DNA from 2 places in the Nocardioides thalensis genome. Region 1 is predicted to be linked to the other one. Evidence: riboswitches for the same ligand, from Rfam matches in the RefSeq annotation. Region 1 holds a riboswitch; the other holds the start of a gene.
What was found. A riboswitch is a leader RNA that binds a small molecule or an ion and turns the genes downstream of it on or off. The one in region 1 is predicted to bind thiamine pyrophosphate.
Positions count from the first base shown of each region.

Region 2: linked by a shared signal. The riboswitch ahead of HNR19_RS17190 (thiamine phosphate synthase) and the one ahead of HNR19_RS00760 (thiamine ABC transporter substrate-binding protein) in region 1 are both predicted to bind thiamine pyrophosphate.

Region 1 is NZ_JACCFP010000001.1:152,008-159,223, reverse strand. It holds gene HNR19_RS00775 (phosphatase PAP2 family protein) at 1-150, opposite strand, end outside; gene HNR19_RS00770 (ABC transporter ATP-binding protein) at 179-1,294, opposite strand; gene HNR19_RS00765 (ABC transporter permease) at 1,288-2,940, opposite strand; gene HNR19_RS00760 (thiamine ABC transporter substrate-binding protein) at 3,185-4,258, opposite strand; TPP riboswitch at 4,248-4,355, opposite strand; gene HNR19_RS00755 (MBL fold metallo-hydrolase) at 4,362-5,435, opposite strand; gene HNR19_RS00750 (SDR family oxidoreductase) at 5,446-6,291, opposite strand; gene HNR19_RS00745 (NAD(P)H-dependent amine dehydrogenase family protein) at 6,288-7,216, opposite strand, start outside.
Region 2 is NZ_JACCFP010000001.1:3,532,341-3,539,556, reverse strand. It holds gene HNR19_RS17215 (RNA polymerase sigma-70 factor) at 1-42, shown strand, start outside; gene HNR19_RS17210 (arylamine N-acetyltransferase family protein) at 75-893, shown strand; gene HNR19_RS17205 (YdeI/OmpD-associated family protein) at 897-1,574, opposite strand; gene HNR19_RS17200 (asparaginase) at 1,625-2,632, shown strand; gene HNR19_RS17195 (NAD(P)-binding domain-containing protein) at 2,776-3,864, shown strand; TPP riboswitch at 3,830-3,939, shown strand; gene HNR19_RS17190 (thiamine phosphate synthase) at 3,931-4,533, shown strand; gene HNR19_RS17185 (FAD-dependent oxidoreductase) at 4,538-5,581, shown strand; gene thiS (sulfur carrier protein ThiS) at 5,578-5,778, shown strand; gene HNR19_RS17175 (thiazole synthase) at 5,775-6,539, shown strand; gene HNR19_RS17170 (thiamine phosphate synthase) at 6,536-7,111, shown strand; gene HNR19_RS17165 (bifunctional hydroxymethylpyrimidine kinase/phosphomethylpyrimidine kinase) at 7,108-7,216, shown strand, end outside.

The sequences.
Region 1 (7,216 bases):
CAGCAGGAGCGGCAGCCGGACCCACGACGGCCCGAGGAAGCTGCCCTCGGGGTCGAGGAGCGGACGGTCGTACTTGACCGAGACGAACACCGCGAGCCCACCCATGATGAGCGCCGTGGCGATCAGGAGGGTATAGGCGCGGCGGTACACCCGCGACAGTCTAGGGAGTCACGTCAGATCATTTCCCCCGGGTTTCGGGGAGTATGGCGAGGCGCACACGATCGACCCGCAGGCTGACAGTCTCGCCGGCCTCCGGAAACCATCCGGCCGTCCCGACCGCGGGCAGCTCGCCGATCCCGGCGACGTCGACGACGAGCCGCAGCTCGTCCGGCGTCGGCTGCACCGACACCACCCGCCCCGTCAGGCCGCCCGCACCGTGGTCCCGCGCCGGTAGGGCCGTCACCGCGGAGCGCCGTACGGCGACCCGTCGAGTTGTGCCTGATGGTTCGCCGAGTCCGCCCTCATGGTCGGTCGAGTCGGACGTGGTGGTCGGCGCGCGAACCACCGATGACGATTCGGCGGACCATGAGGGCGGATTCGACATCAGGCGATCAGCGGCCGGCCCCTCCAGCACCGCGGCGTAGCCGAGGAAGAGGGCGGTCTCGGGGTCGGCGGGGGCAGCCCACACCTCGGCGGTGGTGCCCTGCTGTACGACGCGGCCGGCGCGCATCACCGCCAGCCGGTCGGCGATCGTGAACGCCTCCTCCTGGTCGTGGGTGACGAGCAGCGCGGTGGTGCCGGCCTCGCGGAGGATCCGGCGCAGGTCGGCGGCGAGCCGCGTGCGCAGCCCGGCGTCGAGGGCGCTGAGCGGCTCGTCGAGCAGGAGCAGCCGGGGCTCGGCAGCGAGCGACCGGGCGAGCGCGACCCGCTGCCGCTCCCCGCCGGAGAGCGTGCGGGGCAGGCGGGCGCCGTACCCGCCGAGTCCGACGAGCTCGAGCAGTTCCTCGACCCGGGTCGCCGTCTCCGCGCGGGAGACGCGCCGCAGCCGCAGGGCGTAGGCGACGTTGCGCGCCACCGTCAGGTGGTCGAAGAGCTGGCCGTCCTGGAACATCAGCGCGAAGCCGCGGCGGTGCGTCGGGACGCCGGCGAGGTCCTGCCCGGCCCAGGAGACCCGTCCCGACGACAACGGCTCGAGGCCCGCGACGGCGCGGAGCAGCGACGACTTCCCGCACCCGGACGGCCCGACCACGGCCAGCACCTCGCCGTCGGGCAGGCTCAGGCTCACGTCGTCGACGGCGCGCACGCCGTCGAAGGACACCGAGGCCGACGAGACCTCGAGAGCAGCCGTCACCACGTGCCCACCCCCGGCACCCGGACCCGCTCGACGAGGAGCACCACCAGCGCGGTCACGGCGGCGAGCACGACGGACGCGGCCATCGCGGTGCCGTAGTTGAGCTCGCCGGGCTGGCCGATGAGACGGAAGATCACCACCGGCAGCGTCGGGACCTCCGGCCGCACGATGAACGACGTCGCGCCGAACTCCCCGAGCGACACCGCGAAGCAGAAGCCCGCCGCGGCGAGCAGCGGCCGCCACACGACCGGCAGGTCCACCGTGAGTACGGCGCGCAGCGGGCCGGCGCCGAGCGACGCGGCGGCCTGGCGCTGCCGGTCGTCGATGCCGCCGAGCACCGGCACCAGGGTGCGCACCACGATCGGCAGCGCGACCAGCGCCTGCACGACCGGCACGAGCAGCGGGCTCGACCGCAGGTCGAGCGGCGGCTCGTCGAGGGTGATCAGGAAGCCGAAGCCGAGCGTCACCGCCGAGACCCCGAGCGGCAGCATGAACAGCGCGTCGAGCGCACCGCGCGCGGTGCGACCGGTGCGGGTGCGCACGCGGCGCGTGACCACGAACGCGACGACCAGCCCGAGCAGCAACGACATCCAGGTGGCGTCGACGGCGATCCGCAGCGAGTTGGTGAGCGCCTCGGTGACCGGCACCCGGAACAGCCCGTCGCCGAGCCCGCCGCCGACGTCCTCCCCCGTGCCCGTCATCGCCCGGTAGAACGCGAGCGTCCAGCGGCCGTCGTCGCGCACGGACCCGAGCACCAGCCCGGCGATCGGCGCGGCGACGGCGACCAGGGTGACGGCGGTGACGAGCACCGCGGGCAGGTCCGACGCCCGCGGACGCGCCGGAGCCGCCAGCGCGCGCCGTACGGTCGGGTCCGGCACGGCCCGCAGCCGGCCGGCGAGCACGAGGAGCGCGACGACCGCGAGCAGCTGCACGAGCGACAAGGCCGCCGCGGCGGGCAGGTCGAGCAGCTGGGTGGTGAGCAGGTAGATCTCGGTCTCGACCGACGCGTAGCGCACCCCGCCGAGCGTCAGCACCACGCCGAACGCGGTCGCGCAGAACAGGAACACCACGCTCGCCGCCGAGACGATCGCCGGACGAAGCGCCGGCAGGGTGACCGTCCACAGCACCTGCCGCGGCGTCGCGCCGAGGGCGGCCGCGGCGTCGGCGGGCCGCCGGTCGAGGCCCTCCCACGCGACGCCCGCCGTCCGGATCACGACGGCCACGTTGAAGAACACCAGACCCGCGATGATCGCCGCCGGCGTGCCGTCGAGACCGAGGAAGCCCAGCGGGCCGGACTCACCGAGCAGCTCACGCATCGCCACGCCGACGACCACCGTCGGCAGCACGAACGGCACCAGCATCAGCGCCCGCACCAGGCCACGCCCCGGGAACGACAACCGGTGCAGCACGTACGCCGCCGGGAGCCCCAGTGCCACGGACACCGCTGTCGCCGTGGCACTCGTCCAGACCGTGAACCACACGACCCGGCCGGTGCGCGGCCGCGCCAGCACGTCGACGACCGCACCCGGCTCGAACCGCCCGTCCACCCACAGCCCGCGCTCCAGCATCCCCGCCACCGGCAGCACGAAGAACACGGCGAACACCGCCACCGGCACGAGCGCCAGCGCGACGAAGGCAACCCGGCGCATCATGCGAACGCGCCGGCCCGGATCCGACGGAACCCGACGGCCGGGCGATTTCGCGACGACGCGCCGGCGCCCCGACCCCCGCGGCGCGCAGCCACGGAGCGCCGCCGCGCGGCGGAGCGAGCAAGCCCGGCCGGCGGGTTCCCGCGGATCCGGGCCGCCACGGGCGACACCACCTTCTCCAGACCACGTCCGGAGGTTTCGAGGCTCGTCGCTAGCGCTCCTCGCACCTCAACCACCGGACGGCTCACCGGGTGACGACGTCGGTCCATTCCTGCAGCCACTCCTGGCGCATCGAGGCGACCTCCGCCGGGTCGACCTCCTCCGTCTCCTCCGGCTGTACGGCGTGCGCGGCCCAGTCCTTCGGGAGCCGCGCCGAGTCGTCGACGGGGAAGACGTACATGCTCGTCGGGAGCGCCGCCTGCACCTCGGGGCTCAGCAGCCAGTCGACGACGGCCTGCGCGCCCTCCGGGTTGGCGGCACCCTCGAGCACGCCGGCGTACTCGACCTGCTCGAAGCAGGTGTCGAGCAGCGCGCTCGTGGTGCTGTCGCCGCCGCCCTTCGGCACGGTGAAGGCCGGGGAGGAGTCGTAGGACAGCACGATCGGCCGGTCGCCGCCGGAGAACGTGAAGTCGACGTAGTAGGCGTCCTCCCAGCCCTTCACGACCTTCGCACCATTGGCCAGCAGGTCCTCCCAGTAGCCGAGCCAGTCGTCGCCGAAGTGGCCGATCGTGGCGAGCATGAAGGCCAGGCCGGGCGTGCTCGTGGTCGCGCCGGGGGTCACGAAGAGATCCTCGTAGGCCGGGTCGGCGAGATCCTCGAACGTCGCCGGCGGCTCGAGGCCCTCGTCGGCGAACCACTTCTCGTCGACGTTGACGCAGACCGACGCGTGGTCGATCGGCGTCAGCGCGCCCTCGACGTCGCCGGGCAGCCGCTCGTCCTCGGCGCCCTCGGGCAGCTCCGGCGCGTACGGCGTGAACACGCCCTGGTCGAGTGCGCGCGACGCGAAGGTGTTGTCGATGCCGAACGCGACGTCGCCGAGCGGGTCGCCCTTCGTGAGCACCAGCTTGTTGGTGAGCTCGCCGCCGTCGCCGGCGGGCGACTGCACCAGCGTGTAGCCGGTCTCCTGCTCGAACCTCGCCACCAGCTTCTTCGGCAGCGAGAACGAGTCGTGCGTGACGAGCACGACCTCGCCCGTGCCGGCGGGCGAGTCGGGCGTGCTGCCGCCGGCCTCGTCCTCGGCCCGATCGTTCTCGCCGCTCAGCGAGCACGCGCCCAGGAGGAACGTGGACGCGAGGACTGCAGACGCAATGGTCTTCATGCTGACTCCCTTCGCCGGTGCTAGCCGGATCAGGTTCGGAGGGTCTGCGGCGGTTCCGCACTCTCAGCCCGCACAGCGGGCTCCCCTGTCTTGTGCTCCCAGACTAATGCGCTCGGTAGACGACCCCGTCGGCGGTCTCGTCCGCGACCGCCTCGCCGCGGGCGACGAGCAGGTCGAGGTGGGCCTTGGTCTCCATCGCCGCCATGCCCCGGTTGAAGAGGTCGAGCTCGTCGTAGGACCGCTCGTGGCGGGTCCAGCCCAGGTCGGTGGCCACGACGGCGGCGTACGACGGACCGCGCCGGCGCAGCGACTCCCGGCAGCGCACCAGCCGGTCCTCGTGGTGGGCGAGCAGCTCGTCGACGCGCGCGTGCGAGGACGGCGCGACCGGCCCGTGGGCCGGCAGGATCCGCAGGTCGGGCAGCGACCGCACCTTGGTCAGCGAGGCCATGAAGTGCCCGAGCGGGTCGGGCTCCGCCGGGACGGTGAAGCCGATCGACGGCGTGATCGTGGGCAGCACGTGGTCGCCGGCGAACAGCAGCCCGTCGGCCCGGTCGGCGAAGACGTAGTGCCCCGGCGTGTGGCCGGGGGTGTGCACCGCGTCGATCGTGCGGCGCCCGACGACGACCTCGTGATCGCCGGCGAGCCACGTGTCGGGGAACTGCCAGTCCTTCGGGTCGGGCAGGTCGGCGTCGGTCCGGCCGGCGGTCCAGGCCTCGGCGACGTCGGCCGCACCCGCGGAGCGCAGCACGACCGCGAACGGGTTCTCCGTGACCTCGCCGCGCCCGGAGGCCTGGAGCAGCTCCAGTGCGGGCTTCTCGCCCTCACCGAGGGCAACCTCGGCGCCGTACTCCTGACCGAGCACGCTCGCCATCGTGAAGTGGTCGCGGTGCACGTGGGTGACGAGGAACCGCCGGATGTCGCCGAAGCCCGAGCCGATCGAGCGCAGGCAGCTGTCGAGCAGCTCCCGCGCGACCGGGATCGCCCAGCCGCCGTCGATGAGCGTCAGCCCGTCGTCGCTCTCGACGACGTAGACGTTGATCGCACGGAGTCCGTCCATCGGCAGCGGCAGCGGGATCCGGTGGATCCCGGGCGCGACCTGCCACGCGCCTTCGGCTGTCCAGTGCTCGCCGGAGTCGGGCGAGACGGCGTGGGCGGTGCTGACTCCTCCTGATGTCACCCGGCCGACCTTAGGGGCCGACCGGTTCCGGCGACTCCGTGGGCTGGAGGTCGGGGAGCTTGAGGTCGAGGTTGGGCACCTGGATGCCGCCGTCGACCTCGAGCATCTTGCCGGTGAGGAACTGGCCCGCTCGCGAGGACAGGTAGACCACCGCGGCCGCGATGTCCTCCGGCTCGCCGAGCCGGCCGAGCGGCGTCTTGCCCTCCATCTCGTCGCGCACCTCGGGCACGCCGGCGACGAACTCGAGCGCGCTCGTCAGCACCGAGCCGACGTAGATGCCGTTGACCCGGATCCGCGGCGCGAGGTCGGTGGCGGCGAGCCGGCTCCAGTGGGCCAGCGCCGCCTTGGCCGTGCCGTAGGCGACGTAGCCGCGGTCCGCCGTACGGCCCATCATCGAGCTGATCGACGTGATCGACTTCTGCCGAGGCTCCTCGTCGGTGTCCATCGACGCGAGCATCAGCGGCACGGCGGCGCGGGTGAGGGCGTGCGCCGTGCTGACGTTGAAGTGGAACGCCTCCTCGAGGTAGGCGACGTCGGTGTCGAGGAACGCGTTGGGGATGGTGCCGCCGACGTTGTTGACGACGATGTCGAGCCGGCCGAGCTCGTCGTACGCACGCTGCGCCAGGCCCGCGACCTCCTCGGTGTGCGCGAGGTTGGCGGGTACGACGACCGCACGCCGGCCGACCGCCTCGACCCGGGCCGCCACCTCCTGGAGCTGCGACTCGGTGCGGGAGGAGATGACGACGTCGGCGCCGGCCTCCGCGAGCGCGACCGCGGTCGCCGCCCCGATGCCCCGGCCCGCGCCGGTGACGATCGCGACGTGGTCGGTGAGGGTGAAGCGGTCGAGGATGCTCACCGGGCGCCTCCCGTGCCGGTGACGAGACCGCGACCCGTGACCAGCGGCAGGTCCAGCGGCGTGACGAGGCCGGGCTTCGCAGCGACGACGGCTGGGATCGCGTTGATCAGGCGCTGGGCGGTCACGATCATCCCGGACACGTTGTGGTCGCCGTGCTCGCCGTGGTGGGTGAAGTCGACCTTCATCATCGGCTCGCCCTCGATCTCGACGCGGTAGCAGCCGTCGCCCTCGAGCGGCCGCGCCCAGTCGGGGTCGCTCGCTGCGTCGGTGCGGGTGACGTGCTCCAGCGTGACCCGCGGGACGCCGTCGACCGTGCCGACGACCTGGAAGCGGACCGAGCCCATCGTCCCCTCCTCGATGTCGACCGACGCGGTGGAGATCGAGCGCCCGGCCGGCCGGCGCTCGACGTGCTCGACGAGCGGCTCGTCGAGGGTGACGTCGAGGCCCGCGGCGATCAGGCGGACCACCGGGCCCCACGCGGTGGAGAGGATGCCGGGCTCCCAGAGCATCGGCTTGGCGTCCATCGGCTGCCCGAACCCGAACAGGTCCTTCATGACGACCGGCTGGTAGTAGGTGGAGTAGTCGGCGATCTCGCTGACCTTGACGTGGTCGATCCGCTGCGAGAGCGAGGTCATGACCAGCGGCAGCACGTCGTTGGCGAAGCCCGGGTCGATGCCGTTGACGTGGAGGCTGGCGTTGCCCTGACGGCCCGCCTCGTCGATCTCCTCGATCATCTCCGCCGGCAGCGTGCCGTCGCGGTGCACCAGGATCACCGGGCCGCTCGACACCACGTTGACGCCGTCGCGGATGAGCGCGGTGAGGTCGGCGATCGACTCGAAGACGCGGTCGTCGGTCATCGCGCCGTGCACGATGCAGTCGGGCGCGAGCGCGACCAGCTCGTCGCGGTCGGTGGTCGCCTTGACGC
Region 2 (7,216 bases), 3.4 Mb from region 1:
AAGCTGGCGCGGCTCGACGAGGAGGTCGCCCTCGGTCGGTGACCTCGGTCGGTGGCGAGGTGTCTACTTGCCCCATGACCGACGACCTCTGGCAGGTGCAGCGCCTCGACCTCGACGGCTATCTCGCGCGGATCGGGGTCGAGGCGAAGCCGCCCTCGCGGGCCGCGCTCGACGAGCTGCACGAGGCGCACCTGCGGACGTTCACGTTCGACAACATCGACGTGCTGCTCGAGCAGCACCCCGGCGTGCTGCTCGACGCGGTGGCCGAGAAGTTCGTCGGCCGCGGCCGCGGGGGCTACTGCTTCGAGCACGGCACCCTGCTGGCCGCGGCGCTCGAGCGCCTGGGCTACGACGTCAGCCGGCAACTGGGCCGGGTGGGTGCGCCGACCGCGTCGGCGCGCACGCACTGCGTCGTGTTCGTGACCATCGACGGCCGGCGGGTGATGTGCGACCCCGGCTTCGGGCTCAGCATCGTGCGGCCGATCGAGCTCGTCGACGGCGCCGAGGTGACCCAGCGCGGCCACCGGTTCCGGATGAGCGAGACCCCGCTGGGCTGGCAGCTCTCACGGTGGCACCAGGGCGCGTGGGAGACGATGCACACGACCGACGAGGCGGCCGTCGTGCCGGACGACCTGGTGATGGGCCACCACTTCACCAGCACCCTGCCGACCTCGCACTTCCGCGCCGGGCTGCGGCTCACCAAGCTCGAGGCCGACCGCCACGTCAGCCTGAGCAGCGATGCGGTCACGATCCGCCGCGAGGGCGAGCCCACGGAGCACAGGGAGCTCGCCGGCGGTGAGGTGGCGGACTGGCTGCACGAGCTCGGCGTACCCCTGACCGATGACGAGGAGCAGCGGCTGCTCAAGCGCCTCGCCGAGCTGGCTGCGGGGTAGGGCTCAGCTGCGCGCGGACCGCGCGGCCTCCGCTGCGCGTTCGACCCACCGGGGCGTCTCGCCGTAGCGCTGGCCCGGGATGATCTCGCCCGCGGCGTGGCACTCGACGAGCTGGGTCATCCGGCGGTCGCGGGTCGCCTGCTGCTTGGCGCTCATCACCCAGTTGACGCAGAGCTTGCGGTAGGACGGCGTCGCCGCCTCCCAGAACGCCGTGGCGGGCGGGACTGCGGCGAGCTGCGCGGCGTAGTCGTCGGGGAACGCCAGCTCCCCGTCGACCTCGTGGGTGTAGGGCGCCGGCGCCTGCCGCCGCTGCTCGTAGATCGCGAGGCCGCTCGGTTGCATCCGGCCCTCGGCGATCAGCTGCTCGACCAGCGCCAGGTTGACCTTGCTCCAGTTGCTGGTGCGCTTGCGCGGTGTCCACCGCTGGCGCACCGAGTCGTCGTCGATGCGCTGGGCGACCGAGTCGATCCAGCCCCAGCACAGCGCCTCGGGCACGGCGTCCTTCCAGGTCAGGCCGTGGTCGGGCACGTGCTTCTTGTAGAGCCCCATCCAGAGCTCGGTCTCGGTGTCGTGGTTCGCCGCCAGCCAGGCGCCGAACTCCGCTGCGTCACGGAAGAAGCGCGCCGGGCGCTCAGGGGTGCCGCCCATCCGGCCGGGGCCGGAGTCCCGCATGTCCTGCATGTCCTCAGGCTCCCACGCGCCGCCGACACCCGGTGCGAGATGCTGGGCGGGTGACACGGCACCACGTGGCGATCGGCGCGCTCGGCGGGACCATCGCGATGACCTCGGCGGAGCCCTCCGGCGGCGCGGTGGTGCCGACCCTGACCGGGGAGTCCCTCGTCGACGCGGTGCCCGGCCTTGCGGACGCGGCGGAGGTGCGTGCCGAGACCCTCGCGATGCTGCCGAGCCCGTCGCTGGACGAGCCGACGATCATGCGCGCGCTCGCGTGGGCGCGGGCCGCGGTCGACGGCGGCGCGGCGGGCGTCGTGATCACCCAGGGCACCGACACCCTGGAGGAGTCCGCCTTCCTGCTCGACCTGTTCTGGGACCACCCCGAGCCGCTGGTCGTGACGGGAGCGATGCGCTCGCCACAGGCCGCCGGCGCCGACGGACCGGCCAACCTGCTGACTGCCGTGCGCTGCGCTGTGTCGCCGGCGTCGCGGGGCCGCGGCGTGCTCGTGGCGTTCGACGACGAGATCCACCACGCGCGCTGGGTCGCCAAGACCGACTCGATGTCGACCAGCGCGTTCCGGTCACCGGTGTTCGGCCCGATCGGTCGCTGCGTCGAGGCGGAGGTCGTGTACGGCGTCCCGGTCGGCCGCCTGGCGCCGCTTCGGCTGGGGAACGTTCGGGGGGCCGACGACCCGCGGGTGCCGCTGGTGGCGACGTACCTCGGCGACGACGGCTACCTCCTCGACCGGCTGCGCGCCGAGGACGTCGACGGCGTCGTGGTGGCGGGCTTCGGCGCGGGCCACGTGTCGCCACGCATGGCCGAGGCGGTCGGCCGGCTCGCGGCCGACGTACCGGTGGTCTTCGCGTCCCGCACCGGCTCCGGGCCGACCGGCCGCGCCATGTACGGCTATCCCGGCTCCGAGGTCGACCTGGTCGCCCGCGGTGCGATCGGCGCCGGTTGGCTGCCGCCGGTCAAGGCCCGCCTGCTGCTGTGGGCGCTGGCGCTGACGGGCGCGAACGACCACGACGCGGTGCGGGCGGCGGTCGCGGAGCGCGGCACCCCATAGGCCAGTTGGCTTCGTGATCGTCGGCACGACGCACCTGACGCTTTGGCGTTTTTCGCGGCTGTTTTTCGACCAGTACGTCAGGTACGTCGGGCCGACCGCGGCGGCCGCGGGCATGGATCGGCCCTGCCCGGCGTTGGGTCCTCGTGCACGTCTACGACGCGATCGTGATCGGGGCCGGCCAGGCCGGTCTCTCCGCGTCGTACCACCTCAAGCGGCTGGGGATCGACCACGTCGTCCTCGACGGCGACGACCGGCCGGGCGGCGCGTGGCAGCACCGCTGGGACTCGCTCACGATGGCCGACGTGCACGGCGTCGCCGACCTGCCCGACGCGCCGGCGCCCGGCGGCTCGCGCGACCGCGCCAACCGCGTCGTGCCGGACTGGTTCGCCCGCTACGAGCGCGACCACGACCTGCCGGTGCTGCGCCCGGTGCGGGTGGACCGCGTCGAGAGCGAGGGTGACCTCCTCGTCGTGCGCGCGGGTGACCGGAGCTGGGCCTCCCGCACCCTCGTCAATGCCACCGGCACCTGGACCCGGCCGTTCGTGCCGCACTACCCGGGCATCGAGACGTTCGGCGGCGAGCAGTGGCACACCGCCGACTACCCGGGCGCCGAGCACTTCCGGGGCAAGCGGGTGGTCGTGGTCGGCGGCGGCGCGAGCGCCGTGCAGTTCCTCGGTGAGCTGGCGCCCGTCACCGACACCCTGTGGGTGACCCGCCGCGAGCCCGTGTGGCGCGACGGCGGCGAGATCGACGGCCGTGCCGCGATCCGCCTGGTCGAGCAGCGCGTCAGCAAGGGACTGCCGCCGGCGAGCGTCGTCAGCGTCACCGGCCTCGCCCTCCGCCCGCAGGAGCGCCTCGCCGAGGCGCTCGGCGCCTACCGGCGGCACCCGATGTTCGAGCGGATCGAGCCCGGCGGCGTGCGCTGGGACGACGGCGCCTTCGAGCCGGTCGACGCGATCCTGTGGGCCACCGGCTTCCGGCCCGCGGTCGCCCACCTGGCGCCCCTGCACCTGCGCAGCGAGTACGGCGGGATCGCGCTCCTGCCCGGCGGTCGCGACGTGCAGACGGCCACCACCGCCGCGGCCGACCCGCGGGTGCAGCTCGTGGGCTACGGCCCGTCCGCCAGCACGATCGGCGCCAACCGCGCGGGGCGCGCGGCCGCTCTCGCCGTACGGCGACGTCTGCTAACGTCGGGCACCAATAAACCACGGGAGTCCGCGGCAGCGGGCTGAGAGGGAGCTGGGGCCGCTCCGACCGTCACACCTGATCCGGGTCATGCCGGCGAAGGAAGGCTGATCGTGAAGCGAATCTCTGTCCCTCGGGTCCACTGCATCCTGTCCGCGGCAGACGACCTGTCCCTGCTGCCCGCCCTCGTCGAGGCGGGCGTCGACGGCTTCCAGGTCCGCGCCAAGGACCTTGACGGCCGCGCGCTGACGGCGCTCACCGAGCGGGTGGTCCGCGACGTGCGGCCGGGCGGCGCGGTCGTCATCGTCAACGACCGGCTCGACGTCGCGCTCGCCGCGGGCGCGGACGGCGTCCACCTCGGCGCCACCGACCTCGACGTCGCCGCCGCGCGCCGCGTCGCGCCTGACCTGCTGATCGGCGCGACCTGCCGCTCGCGCGCCGACGTGGAGGCGGCCGCCGGCGGCGGCGCCGACTACGCCGGCTTCGGACCGGTCGGTGCCAGCACCAGCAAGGCCGGGCTCCCGGACCCGCTCGGCGTCGCCGCGGTGACGGCGGCGGCCGGCGTGCTGCCGCTGGTGGCGATCGGCGGCATCGAGCCTCGCACCGCGGCCGACGTCGTCGCCGCCGGTGCCCACGGCGTCGCCGTGATCGGCGCCGTCTGGCGACAACCCGATCCCGTGTCAGCAGCCAAGGAGCTCGTCGCGGCGATCGGCTGAGCCGGTGCGGATCACCGTCCTCGGAGCCGGGGTCGTCGGCCTCGCGGTGGCCGACGAGCTGCTGCAGCGCGGCCACGCGGTGCAGGTCGTCGACCCCGCGCCCGGCAGCGGCGCGTCGTACGCCGCCGCCGGCATGCTCAGCCCGTCGGCCGAGGCCTGGCACGGCGAGGACGACCTGCTGCGGCTGGGCCTCGCCTCGCTGGAGCTGTGGCCTGCGTTCGCGGCGCGGCTCGGCGTGCCGCTCGGGGCAGCCGGCACGCTGCTCGTCGGGTACGACGCCGGGGACCTCCAGCAGGTCGAGCGGCAGGTGGCGCTGCTCGCGCGGCACGGGCGAAGGGTGGACCTGCTCGACCGGCGCGCGATCTCGGCGCTCGAGCCGTCGGTCGGGCGCGTCGCCGGCGGGGCGCTGCTGGCCGACGACCTCAGCGTCGACCCACGGGCGGTCGTGCGGGCGCTGCTCGAGCGGGTGCCCGTAGGCCCCACCGCACCCGCGGGCGTCGACCTCACCGACCTAGCCGACGTCGCCGTCGTCGCGACGGGCAGCCGGCTCCCCGCGCCGTACACCTCGCTTGTGCGCGGTGTCCGCGGCGAGATCCTGCGGCTGCGGTCGACCGACCCGCCGACGCGCACCGTGCGGGGCTGGGTGCGCGGTGAGCCGGCGTACGTCGTGCCCCGGCCCGGTCCCGGCGCCGTCGAGGTCGTCGTCGGTGCGACGAGCGAGGAGCACGACGAGCCGCCGGTCGTGACGGGCGGCGGGGTGCTGCGGCTGCTCGCGGCCGCGCGCGAGCTCTGGCCCGCCCTGGACCGGGCCGAGCTGGTCGAGGTCACCGCGCGCGACCGGCCCGGCACCCCCGACAACCTGCCCCTGGTCGGTCCGGCCGGCGACGACGGCGTCGTGCTGGCCGCCGGGCTCTACCGCCACGGAGTGCTGCTCGCGCCGCTGGTCGCCCGCCTCGTCGCCGACCACCTCGAGTCCGGCCTCGTCGACCCCGCGGTCGACCCGGGTCGCTTCACCACCGCATCCCCACCCCTTCGAGGAGCGCCATGACCATCACCGTCAACGGCTCACCGCAGGACTTCGCCGGCACCGTCGCCGACCTGCTCGCAGCACGCTTGGACGACCCGCGACCGCACGGCATCGCCGTCGCGGTCAACGACGAGGTCGTGCCGCGCGGCGACTGGCCCCGCCACCCGCTGGCCGCGGGCGACACCGTCGAGATCGTGACGGCGGTGCAGGGCGGATGACGAATCTGACGGTCGCCGGTCGCGAGCTCTCGTCGCGGCTGCTGCTGGGCACGGGCGGGCTGCCGCACCTGTCGCTCCTGGAGCCGGTGCTCGCGGCGGCCGCACCCGGCCTGGTGACGGTGTCGGTACGGCGCACCTCCAGCCGCGGCGAGGGCGGCCTGCTCGACCTGCTGCGTGCCGCCCGCGTGCCGCTGCTGCCCAACACGGCCGGCTGCCTGACCGCCCGCGAGGCCGTGCTCACCGCCGAGCTCGCCCGCGAAGCGCTCGGGACCGACTGGGTGAAGCTCGAGGTGATCGGCGACGAGACGTCGCTGTTGCCGGACGCGGTCGGCCTGCTCGAGGCCGCGGAGCAGCTGGTGCGCCGGGGGTTCACGGTGCTGCCCTATGCGCCCGCCGACCCGGTCCTGGCCCGCCGGCTCGAGGACGCGGGCTGTGCCGCGGTGATGCCGCTCGGCTCTCCGATCGGCTCCGGTCTCGGCGTGCTCGACCCGCACGCGATCGAGTCGGTGGTCGCCGCGGTTGCGGTGCCGGTGGTGCTCGACGCCGGCATCGGCACCGCGAGCGACGTCGCGCTCGCGATGGAGCTCGGCTGCGACGCCGTGCTGGCCGCCACCGCGGTGACCCGGGCCGACGACCCCGTCACGATGGCGGGCGCGCTGCGCCTCGCGGTCGACGCCGGCCACGCCGCACGGCGGGCCGGCCGGATCCCGCGGCGCGCGCAGGCGCGCGCGTCCAGCCCGATGACCGGGAGGATCGCATGAGCGGCGGGCTGCCGCGGTTGCTGCTGCTCACCGACCGCTCGCAGCTGCGCCTGGGCCGGCCCCTGGTGCGCACGCTGGAGGAGTGCGCCGCAGCGGGTCTGACCCACGTCGTCGTGCGCGAGCTGGACCTGCCCGACACGCACCGGGCGCTCATCGCCGCCGAAGCCGCGGCGGTCGGCCTGACGGTGATCTCGGCGCACCGCCCGCTGCCCGGCGCCGCCGGCGTGCACCTCCCGGCCTCGGCCGCGCCGACCGGCGCAGGCGGAGGCGGCGGCGCGCTGGTCGGTCGCTCCTGCCACTCGGCGGACGACGTCACGCGGGCCGTCGGCGCCACCTACGCCACGCTGTCGCCGTACGCGCCGACGCGGAGCAAGCCCGGCCATGGGCCACCCTTGCCGCCGTCGACGTACGCCGGCCACGCGGTGCCGGTCTTCGCGCTCGGCGGGATCACCGCGGCCAACGCGGCGGACGCGCGGGCTGCAGGCGCACACGGCGTCGCGGTGATGGGCGAGGTGATGCGCTCGCCCGACCCGGCAGCCACCGTGGCCGCGCTGCTGGAGGCGGTCGCATGACGCCGCCGGTCGTGCTCACGGTCGCGGCCAGCGACTCCGGCGGCGGCGCCGGGATCGCGGCCGACCTGACCACCTTCGCCGCACTCGGCGTGCACGGTGCGTGCG